Regions from separate parts of the Arthrobacter sp. StoSoilB22 genome, predicted to be linked through region 3. Evidence: predicted binding sites of a transcription regulator. Region 3 holds the regulator's gene; each other region holds the start of a gene.
The links. Region 3 encodes HrcA, which represses chaperone genes, less so after heat shock. Its sites were predicted from a motif close to TTNGCACTCGNNNNNNNCGAGTGCNAA; they were not measured.
Positions count from the first base shown of each region.

Region 1 (3,271 bases), 640 kb from region 3:
AACACGGCCGGGTGCAGCACGTAACGTCCAATCACGGCAAGGTTGGAGGGCGCCTCTTCCGGAGAAGGCTTTTCGACGAGTTGCTTGATGCGCACGTAGCCATCTTCACCGTTGTCCTCAACATCGGCGCAACCATAGGCGCTGATCTTGGAAGGCTCGACCTCGATGAGGGCAACAACGGAACCACCGGTCTTCTGCTGAACAGCAATCATTTCGCTCAGCAGGTCCTCACGGGCATCGATCAGGTCATCGCCGAGCAGAACGGCGAAGGGCTCGTACCCAACGTGCTGCTTTGCACGAAGGACAGCATGACCGAGGCCGTTAGGGTCGCCCTGGCGGACGTAGTGGATATCACCGAGGTTGGTGGCGGACTGAATGGCTTCAAGCTTGGCGGTGTCGCCCTTTTCAGCAAGCGTGGCCTCAAGAGCCGGCACACGGTCAAAGTGGTCTTCGAGTGCCCGCTTGCTGCGCCCTGTAATCATCAGGACGTCATGCAGGCCCACCTTGACCGCTTCTTCGACGACATACTGGATGGCAGGCTTGTCCACCACGGGCAGCATTTCCTTTGGCATCGCCTTGGTGGCGGGCAGGAAGCGGGTGCCAAGGCCTGCTGCGGGAATGACGGCCTTGCGGACAGCGTTGTTTTCTAGAGTCACCGGACTAATGTAACGGACGGAACACACCAACGGCTAAACCCCTCGCCGCGTCGTTAGCACATTTGGTTTTCCGCAGTGGATAACCTCTGCAGCTCAACCGGCGCGCGACAACCACCCGAACGGACAGAGATGGCATCGAAGGAAGACATTCGCAGCAGTCGGCGGCTGCACAGGCGGGCCCTCAGTCCTGAACACCTGGCTCGCGCTGGAGAGTCCCTTGCACAGCATGGCACGGCCTGGGCGGCCAAGGTCTCCCCCGGCGCTTCCTCGACCTTTGCCGTGTACCTGGGCGTCGCTTTCGAGCCGCCCACCATCCCTTTGATCACAGCCCTGCACAAGGCCGGGCACCGGGTGCTACTGCCCGTCTGCGAGCCGGGGCGGCTTTTGAGCTGGGTGTATTGGACACCTGACACAGCATTTGTCCGGTCCACCTTTGCGCCGATAGACGAGCCGGAGGGTGAGCGGCTGGAGAGCTCGGTAGTTGCCGGTACCGCGGGGATCTTCATGCCCGCGACGGCGGTGGACCGGGACGGCAACCGGATCGGCCAGGGAGGCGGCTATTACGACAGGCTCCTCCAGGGCCTGGATGCTTCCGGCGGCAGGCCGCCCACCATCGCCGTAGTGTTCGACGACGATTTGTTACCTTCGGGGTCCATTCCCGCCGAGGCCTTTGATCGCCCCGTGCGACAAGTGCTGACACCGTCTGGAGTGGTTGAACTCGGCGACGACGCCGAGCAGCGCTGATGGTGGCCGGCTTATCAAGTGAGGCCGGAACTACCGAGGGTACGCCCTGCGGCGACCGATGATAGAATTAGCACTCAGGCCCTGTGACTGCTAAGGCGGACTATCTCCACCGACGCTGCCAGGACCTGAACTTTGTCCTAAAGGAGGAACTCAGTGCCCACATACGCATACGCTTGCAAAGACTGTGACCATGCCTTCGACATCGTCCAGTCCTTCTCTGACAGCTCCTTGACGGAGTGCCCCGAATGCAAAGGCGCCCTGCGGAAGAAGTTCAACAGCGTCGGCGTCGTTTTCAAGGGCTCCGGATTTTACCGGACTGATTCCCGGGATGCCAAGGGCAGCACTGTTTCAGCGGCGCCTGCTGCCTCTACACCCGCGCCTTCAGCAGCACCGGCAACTGCAGCGGCAAGCAGCTAACTGGTTTTCCACATAGGGCAACCGGGCGCTGTTTGCGGCCCGGGAAGCTGGCTAGCGTGGCGGCATGCCACAAATGTCACGCAGCGCCCTCCTCGCCCGTGCTGAACGCTCATCGCGAGCCGCCGGTACTTGGCCGCCCATCAGCCCTTCGCGCTCCCTGCAACCGCATTCCCGCTCCCGGACCAGTTCACGGTTCAACCGCGGTCGTCCACGAGGGCGCTCAGGTCAGCGCGGGCGCCGGACGGGATTTGGTTCCTGGATTGCACGTAACCGCCGCTTGGCAGTAGCGCTGCTGTTATGCGTGGCTGCCGGCATCGCAGTCCAGGAACTCACCCCTGCGTCTGAGCAACAGGTGAGCGTCCTCGTGGCAGCCCGGGACCTTCCAACGGGGACCCACCTCACCGCAGCGGACTTCACCACTGTTGAGGTACCACCCAATCTCGCGATCAGCGGAGCTTTGGACAGCGTCGGCGCCCTTGTTGGCCGCCAACTCGCGTCCCCTCTGGGTAAGGGACAGATCCCTTCGGAGACAAGTCTGCTGGGACCCGGCCTTCTGACAGGCGCACCCGTGGGATCGGCAGCTGTCCCCCTCCGGATGGCCGATCCTTCGTCCATCCAGCTACTCTCCCCCGGTCAGCTGGTATCAGTGGTCCTCACGGCAGCGGGGTCCTATGACGAATCACAGCAAAGTCAAGTCCTCGCAGGACCTGTACCCGTACTCTGGACGTCAGCCCAGGGCGGCAAGCCCGGTGAATGGCTGGGTACAGGTGACACGGACGGTCTGGTGGTGGTGGCGGCTGATCCTCAACAAGCAGAAAAGCTTGCCGGCGCATCAACGCAAGGCAAGCTTTTCTTTGTTTTGGTTAGCCCCTAGCGGGCTAATCAATGATCATTGTCCGCTCAGCCCCAGTGCGGGGGTTTCTGTTCCTTGAGCCACTGCTCATGGTCGTAGTTGGAGTCATCGCCCCACCGCCGGGGATCATCCTCAGCGGCCTTGGTGGGCAGAATCCCGCTCGGGCCGGTCTTGGCTGCCGGGGACTTCGGTTCCCCGGCCGCCTCCGTAGGACCAGCGGTGTTCTCGCCGGTTTCCTCAGTAGCGCGGTCCTCGCCGCCTGTTTCCTGATCCATCAGTGGTGCTTCTTTCGAATTCTCTGCTTCATGGACGTCGTGTTGAGGTTCTTCACCCTCAGCATGCTCAACGGAATCTCCGGCCAACAGAGGCTGGTCAGTTACCGAGGTCAATTCTTCCCCAGGGGCGTGAAGGAAACCACTGTGGGTGGAGGCAGACTGTGCAAGGTGATTCTCGAGGCCCAAGTAGGAGCCTATCCGGTCCGCGCAGGACGAAGGATCGGTGAAGACCTCGATCGTCCAGAGCGACATATAGCGCCATCCCATGCGCTCCAACAGTTGCGGCCGCAGGCGGCTCCGTTCACGGACGCTCATCCGCCGGTAGC
Region 1 covers NZ_AP024652.1:3,107,440-3,110,710, forward strand. Annotated here, with positions in the region: gene galU (UTP--glucose-1-phosphate uridylyltransferase GalU) at 1-656, opposite strand, end outside; gene LDN70_RS14475 (5-formyltetrahydrofolate cyclo-ligase) at 786-1,400, shown strand; gene LDN70_RS14480 (FmdB family zinc ribbon protein) at 1,554-1,817, shown strand; gene cpaB (Flp pilus assembly protein CpaB) at 1,882-2,691, shown strand; gene LDN70_RS14490 (DUF4011 domain-containing protein) at 2,718-3,271, opposite strand, start outside.
Region 1: LDN70_RS14480 (FmdB family zinc ribbon protein) is a predicted target of HrcA. The motif match lies at 1,468-1,494, and genes of this name have one in related genera.

Region 2 (3,271 bases), 1.4 Mb from region 3:
CCAGGACGGCCATTAGTTCGCCCTGATTGTTGGTACCGTGCGGCCAACCCCCTGCTCGCCAACAGGAGTCATCAACATACCAGGCCCAACCGGCCGGCCCAGGATTACCGAGGGCAGACCCATCGGCGGCAGCAATAATCGTCATGGGGTTAATCCTGCCAGACCCCACCGACACTGAAACCGTGCTAGCACCCAACTAGGTCGCATCAGTGCGCGTTCTGAGCCCTCTAAACGCGCACTGATGCGACCTAGTTGGGCTGGGACCGCAAAACGGCGGCCCCCACCAAATGGTGAGGACCGCCGTCGTAATGCTATTCAGCGTGATGCCGGGTGCTGTATCGCTACAGCAGGGAGACTTAGAAGCCGCCCATGCCGCCCATGTCGTCGCCGCCGGGAGCCGGAGCGTTCTTCTCAGGCTTGTCAGCAACTACGGCCTCGGTGGTCAGGAAGAGACCAGCGATGGAAGCAGCGTTCTGGAGAGCCGAGCGGGTGACCTTTACGGGGTCGTTGACGCCGGCAGCCAGAAGGTCTTCGTACTCGCCCGTGGCAGCGTTCAGGCCGTGGCCGGAAGGCAGGCCGCGAACCTTGTCCACCACAACGCCCGGCTCAAGGCCAGCGTTGAAGGCGATCTGCTTCAGCGGTGCATCGATGGCAACCTTGACGATGTTGGCACCGGTTGCCTCGTCACCCTGGAGGGTGAGGTTGGCGAATGCCTTGGCACCAGCCTGGATGAGGGCTACGCCACCACCGGCAACGATGCCTTCTTCAACAGCAGCCTTTGCGTTGCGGACTGCGTCCTCAATGCGGTGCTTGCGTTCCTTGAGCTCAACTTCGGTTGCGGCACCGGCCTTGATGACTGCAACGCCGCCGGCCAGCTTGGCCAGGCGTTCCTGCAGCTTCTCGCGGTCGTAGTCGGAGTCGGAGTTCTCGATCTCGGCGCGGATCTGGGCCACGCGGCCTGCGATCTGATCGGCGTCGCCGGCACCTTCAACGATGGTGGTCTCGTCCTTGGTGACAACAACCTTGCGGGCGGTGCCGAGGAGTTCCAGGCCAGCGTTTTCGAGCTTGAGGCCAACTTCTTCGGAGATGACCTGGCCACCGGTGAGGATGGCGATATCGGCCAGCTGTGCCTTGCGGCGGTCACCGAAGCCCGGAGCCTTGACGGCAACGGACTTGAAGGTGCCACGGATCTTGTTGACGATCAGGGTGGCCAAGGCCTCGCCCTCGATGTCTTCGGCGATGATCAGCAGCGGCTTGTTGGACTGCATGACCTTCTCCAGAACCGTGACGAGTTCCTTCACGTTGGAGATCTTGGAGTTGACGATGAGGATGTACGGGTCTTCGAGGACCGTTTCCTGGCGCTCTGCGTCGGTGACGAAGTAAGCGGAGATGTAACCCTTGTCGAAGCGCATGCCTTCGGTGAGTTCGAGCTCCAGGCCGAAGGTGTTGGATTCCTCGACCGTGATGACGCCTTCCTTGCCCACCTTGTCCAGGGCTTCGGCGATGAGGCTGCCGATTTCCGGGTCGCCGGCGGAGATGGAAGCGGTAGCTGCGATCTCTTCCTTGGTCTCGATTTCCTTGGCGGAGGCGAGCAGTTCGCTGATGACTGCCTCAACAGCCTTCTCGATACCGCGCTTGAGGGACAGCGGGTCGGCGCCGGCGGCAACGTTGCGCAGGCCTTCCTTCACCAGTGCCTGGGCGAGGACGGTTGCAGTGGTAGTACCGTCGCCAGCGACGTCATCCGTCTTCTTGGCAACTTCCTTGACCAGTTCTGCACCGATCTTCTCGTAGGGGTCGTCCAGTTCGATCTCCTTGGCGATGGAAACGCCATCGTTGGTGATCGTGGGGGCGCCCCACTTCTTTTCGAGGACGACGTTGCGTCCACGCGGGCCGAGGGTGACCTTGACGGCGTCTGCGAGGATGTTCAGGCCCCGCTCGAGGCCGCGGCGTGCCTCTTCATCAAATGCAATGATCTTGGCCATAACGGCGGTAGTCCTTTCGGGACAGTCGTTAAGAAGGTACCTGTCAGATGGGGTGCCCGCGACGGACGGTCCATTGCTTGCGGCCTCTGTATGCCACGCGCTCCGGACCTCACCCCACCAAGGTGTTTCTTGATCCTCCGCAGATTCGACGCCTGCCCGCCGCCGGGATGAGCCGGGCCGGACTTAGCAGTCGAACCGTAGGAGTGCTAACTCAATAATTAGCACTCGACCGGTGAGAGTGCAAGCAGGGATGCCACTTCCCGCTACAAATGGGAGGGCTTTCAGCCGTGGGCTGACCTACGCGACGCGGACGCCTTCGGCCTGCGGACCCTTCTGGCCCTCCCCAAGTTCGAACTCAACACGCTGACCTTCTTCGAGGGCGCGGAAGCCATCCATCTGAATGGCCGACCAATGCACAAAGACGTCGTCGCCGGATTCATCCACAGTGATGAATCCGTAGCCTTTTTCGGCGTTGAACCATTTGACGGTTCCCAAAGCCATAATGCCCACACTTTCGCAGTAGCCAAGACCGGCTGCCGGGATCTCCGTACCGGAATCAATCCACTGTAACCACTGTCACCATCACCGCGCTGCCCCAAAGAGCGAAGGCACCGCTTTTGTTATTGAGGCTTAACCGAGTTGGGCCTTATCGCTTCCAGCCGGGCGTGATTCTTATTGGAAACCGGGGCCGGCCACAACCACCAGGGGTTGTTGAACCTCAGGCGTTTCCACAATGGTTTGAATGCCCAGCAAGGTTCCCAGGGCCTCAGCGTTCGCCTTTTGCTCCGGGGCGTTGTAGAAGATCACGGACGTCTGCTGCGGCAGTCCACCCCAGTTCCCCACCGTGCTCAACGCCCAACCATCACCCTGAACGAGGCCGGCCACACGCCCGGCCAAGCCGGCTGTTCCAGCGCCGTTGTACACAGCTACCGGAGTGGTCTTGTCCACAGGAGCCGAGGAGGGAGTCGCAGAAGGAGAATCCGACGGCGCCGGTTCGGTGCTGGCTTGACTGCCGGGATCGCCGGAGGCGGACGGCGCGCTGCTCGCTTCAGTGGGTGCAGCTGACGGTGCTGTTGAAGTCTGCTGGGGTGCCGGCGTCGTGGCGTTTGATGCTGCGCCCGGTGATACCAGCCCAAGGTTGGGGAGGATCAGGAAGGCCACCAGTCCGAGCACCAAGGCCACTGCCCCAACGGTCAGGACCGGCCACAGGGTGGGGCGTGCGGTCTCTTGGGCGTCGCGGTGAACGCCTTGACGGGACGTGTTCTGCGGAACCCGGTCGAATTCGTCCT
Region 2 covers NZ_AP024652.1:1,046,748-1,050,018, reverse strand. Annotated here, with positions in the region: gene LDN70_RS05150 (ribonuclease HI family protein) at 1-145, opposite strand, end outside; gene groL (chaperonin GroEL) at 357-1,982, opposite strand; gene LDN70_RS05140 (cold-shock protein) at 2,280-2,483, opposite strand; gene LDN70_RS05135 (LytR C-terminal domain-containing protein) at 2,655-3,271, opposite strand, start outside.
Region 2: groL (chaperonin GroEL) is a predicted target of HrcA. The motif match lies at 2,166-2,192, and genes of this name have one in related genera.

Region 3 (3,271 bases):
CTTGATGGTGAGGGAACGACGACTGCGGATGCGGCCCTGTCCATTGCACTCGTTGCAGGGGTCCTTAATGACTGTGCCGAAGCCTTCACACGAACCGCAAGGGGCGGCAGTCATGACCTGGCCCAGGATGGAACGGACTGCCCGTTGGACCTGGCCGCTGCCACCGCAGATGTCGCAGCGTTCCGGGTGGGTGCCCGGGCGGCAGCAACTGCCATCGCACGTGGGGCAGATCACGGCGGTATCCACTTCAAGCTTCTTGTTGACGCCGAAGACGGCGTCCTTCAAATCGATGCGGACGCTGATGAGCGCGTCCTGGCCCCGCCGGACCCGGGAGGCCGGTCCGCCCTGACCGCCGCCACCAAAGAAGGTGTCGAAGATGTCCTGGAAGGCAAAACCCTGGCCGGCGTAGCCGCCACCGAAACCGTTGTCAGTGCCGTTTTCATTGCCCGTGGCATCATAGACCCGGCGCTTTTGGGGATCGGACAACACCTCGTAGGCGTGGGTCACGGCCTTGAACTGTTCCGCGACATCTTCACCGGGGTTTACGTCGGGGTGCAGTTTCCGCGCCAACTTGCGGTACGCCTTTTTGATCTCTTCCCCGGTGGCTTCCGGCGAGACTCCCAAAACGTCATAGTGGCTGCTCAAAGTCGGTATCTCTTCCTTGTTGTACTACGGATGTTTCCTCGGACCGGTGTTTAGCCGCCGAGAATGCGGGAAAGGTAACGGGCCACGGCTCGTACTGCTGCCATGGTGGTGGGATAGTCCATGCGTGTGGGACCAAGAATCCCCACCTTGGCACCGGAGCCATAGCCCGTAGCTACGACGGAGGCCTCCGCCAAGCCATCGTAGGGATTCTCGCGTCCAATGCTCACCGTAACGCCGCGGGGATCATCCCCCATGTCAGATAACAACCGGAGCATGACAACTTGTTCCTCGAGCGCCTCCAGCACAGGGCCTATGCTCAGGGGGAAGTCAACGTTGGAGCGGGCCAGGTTTGCCGTTCCAGCCATCAGGATGCGCTCTTCGCGGCTGGTGTCGCTCAACGATTGAAGCCCCTGGGCCAACGTCTGCGCCAGACTGCGCAGTTCCGGCGGACACAGCGCAACGACAGAAGGAAGCACTTGAGGCAAAAGCGCCAGCTGTGTGCCGGCAATGTTGCCCAGGAACCGGGACCTCAGGAGCATCAGGGCCTCATTGCTCACATCGGACCCAGCGTCGATGACCTTCTGCCCCACGCTGCCGGTGTCCGCAATTAGGACCACGAGGACCTGTTGAGGGGCCAAGAGGACGAATTCCACGTGGCGAACAAGCGCGCGGTTCGAATGCGGGTACTGCACAACGGCCACCTGGTTGGTCAGCTGTGACAGAAGCCTTACGGTGCGCTCCAAGATGTCGTCGACATCATCGGGGCCCTCGAGCAAAGAATGGATGGCCCTGCGCTCGGCCGCTGAGAGCGGTTTGACCTGCGAAATGCGGTCAACGAAAAGGCGATAGCCCTTGTCAGTGGGGATTCGACCGGCACTGGTGTGAGGCGCCGCAATCAGGCCTTCCTCTTCCAAAACCGCCATGTCATTCCTGATGGTAGCGCTGGAAACGCCAAGATGATGCCGCTCCACGAGGGCCTTGGACCCGACAGGTTCCCTGGAATGCACGTAATCCTCAACGATGGCACGCAGCACTTCGAGCTTGCGCGGCTCACTCAATGCTCCACCTCCTGACGACTGCCATGGTTCTTCCGACCGGTCAACGCGGGATCCCGCTCAGACCTCCACACTTAGCACTCAACATGCCCAAGTGCTAACAAGTCTAGTATGAGCCACCCCGTTGTTAGCATTGAAACCTGCCGCGGGCGGCTTCGGCCCGCACCGTAAACCAGCACAAAGGTAGGAATCCCTTGGCTTTGAACAATTGGGGCCCGCAGGATCTGTCCGCTCCGGCCAAACAGAAGCTGCCGGAAGTAGCCGTGCAGCGGGGAATGGTCCTCGAGGACGTGCAGTCGGGCTGGGTGGGTGAAGTGACCCGCGTTGAGAAGTCGGGCGGAATGCACGTGGTCTCCTTGGAAGACCGGCGTGGAAAGACCAAATCGTTCCAGCTGGGCTTTGGCTTCCTGCTCGAAGGTCAGGCTATCCGCTTGATGCCTCCCGCCCCCCGCACCGCTGCATCCGGGGTTCCATCCGGCCGGACGGCCTCGGGTTCCGTCAGGGTCCAGGGGCAACGGGCACAGGTAGCCAAGGCCAGCCGCATTTGGGTGGAAGGAAAGCACGACGCCGAACTGGTGGAGAAGGTCTGGGGTGATGATCTCCGGGTGGAAGGCATCGTGGTGGAGCCATTGCACGGCGTTGATGACCTGAAGTCCGCCATCGCCGACTTCAATCCCGGCTCAGGCCGCCGGCTTGGAATCCTCGTGGACCACCTTGTGCCCGGGTCCAAAGAGTCCCGAATTGCCGCCGAGGCCATGACGGTCCCGGGGGCTGCGGGAAACGTCCTCATTGTTGGACACCCCTACGTGGATGTCTGGCAGGCGATCAGGCCCAAGGTCCTGGGCATTGGGGCCTGGCCCGCCGTACCCCGCGGGATCGATTGGAAGACCGGAATCCTCAGCGCGTTCGGCTGGCCCCATGAGACCCCTGAGGACATAGGCTTGGGCTGGCAACGCCTTCTGGGCGCAGTCCGCACCTATGCCGACCTTGAGCCATCGCTCTTGGGACGGGTGGAAGAAGTCATCGATTTTTTGACGGTTCCTTGAGGTGGAGTCCTTCAGGTATCAGCAACTACCGTGTCAACGGGGCGTTGGTCCCGGCAAGTGCGTCGGTGCCGGTATTCTGGGACAGCAACACCGCAGCATCTTTAAAGCAAAGGGAAGACAACGTGGCAGATAACGCTCCTGAAGAACCGGGCAGCGCCGCAGGCCGGCCCCAGTACCATGGCGCGCCTGCCAACGCACTCCCGTTGACAGCCAGCGAGGACAGGCAATGGGCTACTCTGGCCCACTTTGGCGGCATCCTGGGATGCCTGCCGTCCCTTCTGATTTACCTGATTTTCCGGGATCGTGGACCGTTCACCGCACAGGAATCCAAAGAAGCGCTGAACTTCACGCTGCCTCCCACCATCGCAGCAGTTCTGGCCAACATTTTGGTCCTGCTTCCTGTGGTCGGCAACATCTTCGCCGTCATCGCCACCGCGATCTGGGTTGCCCTGACGTGTTTCTCCGTCTCGGCGGGCATCAGGGTAAACCACGGGCAGCCTCACCGTTACAAGGTCAACCTGCGCT
Region 3 covers NZ_AP024652.1:2,468,894-2,472,164, forward strand. Annotated here, with positions in the region: gene dnaJ (molecular chaperone DnaJ) at 1-645, opposite strand, end outside; gene hrcA (heat-inducible transcriptional repressor HrcA) at 696-1,703, opposite strand; gene LDN70_RS11495 (DUF3097 domain-containing protein) at 1,895-2,746, shown strand; gene LDN70_RS11500 (DUF4870 domain-containing protein) at 2,869-3,271, shown strand, end outside.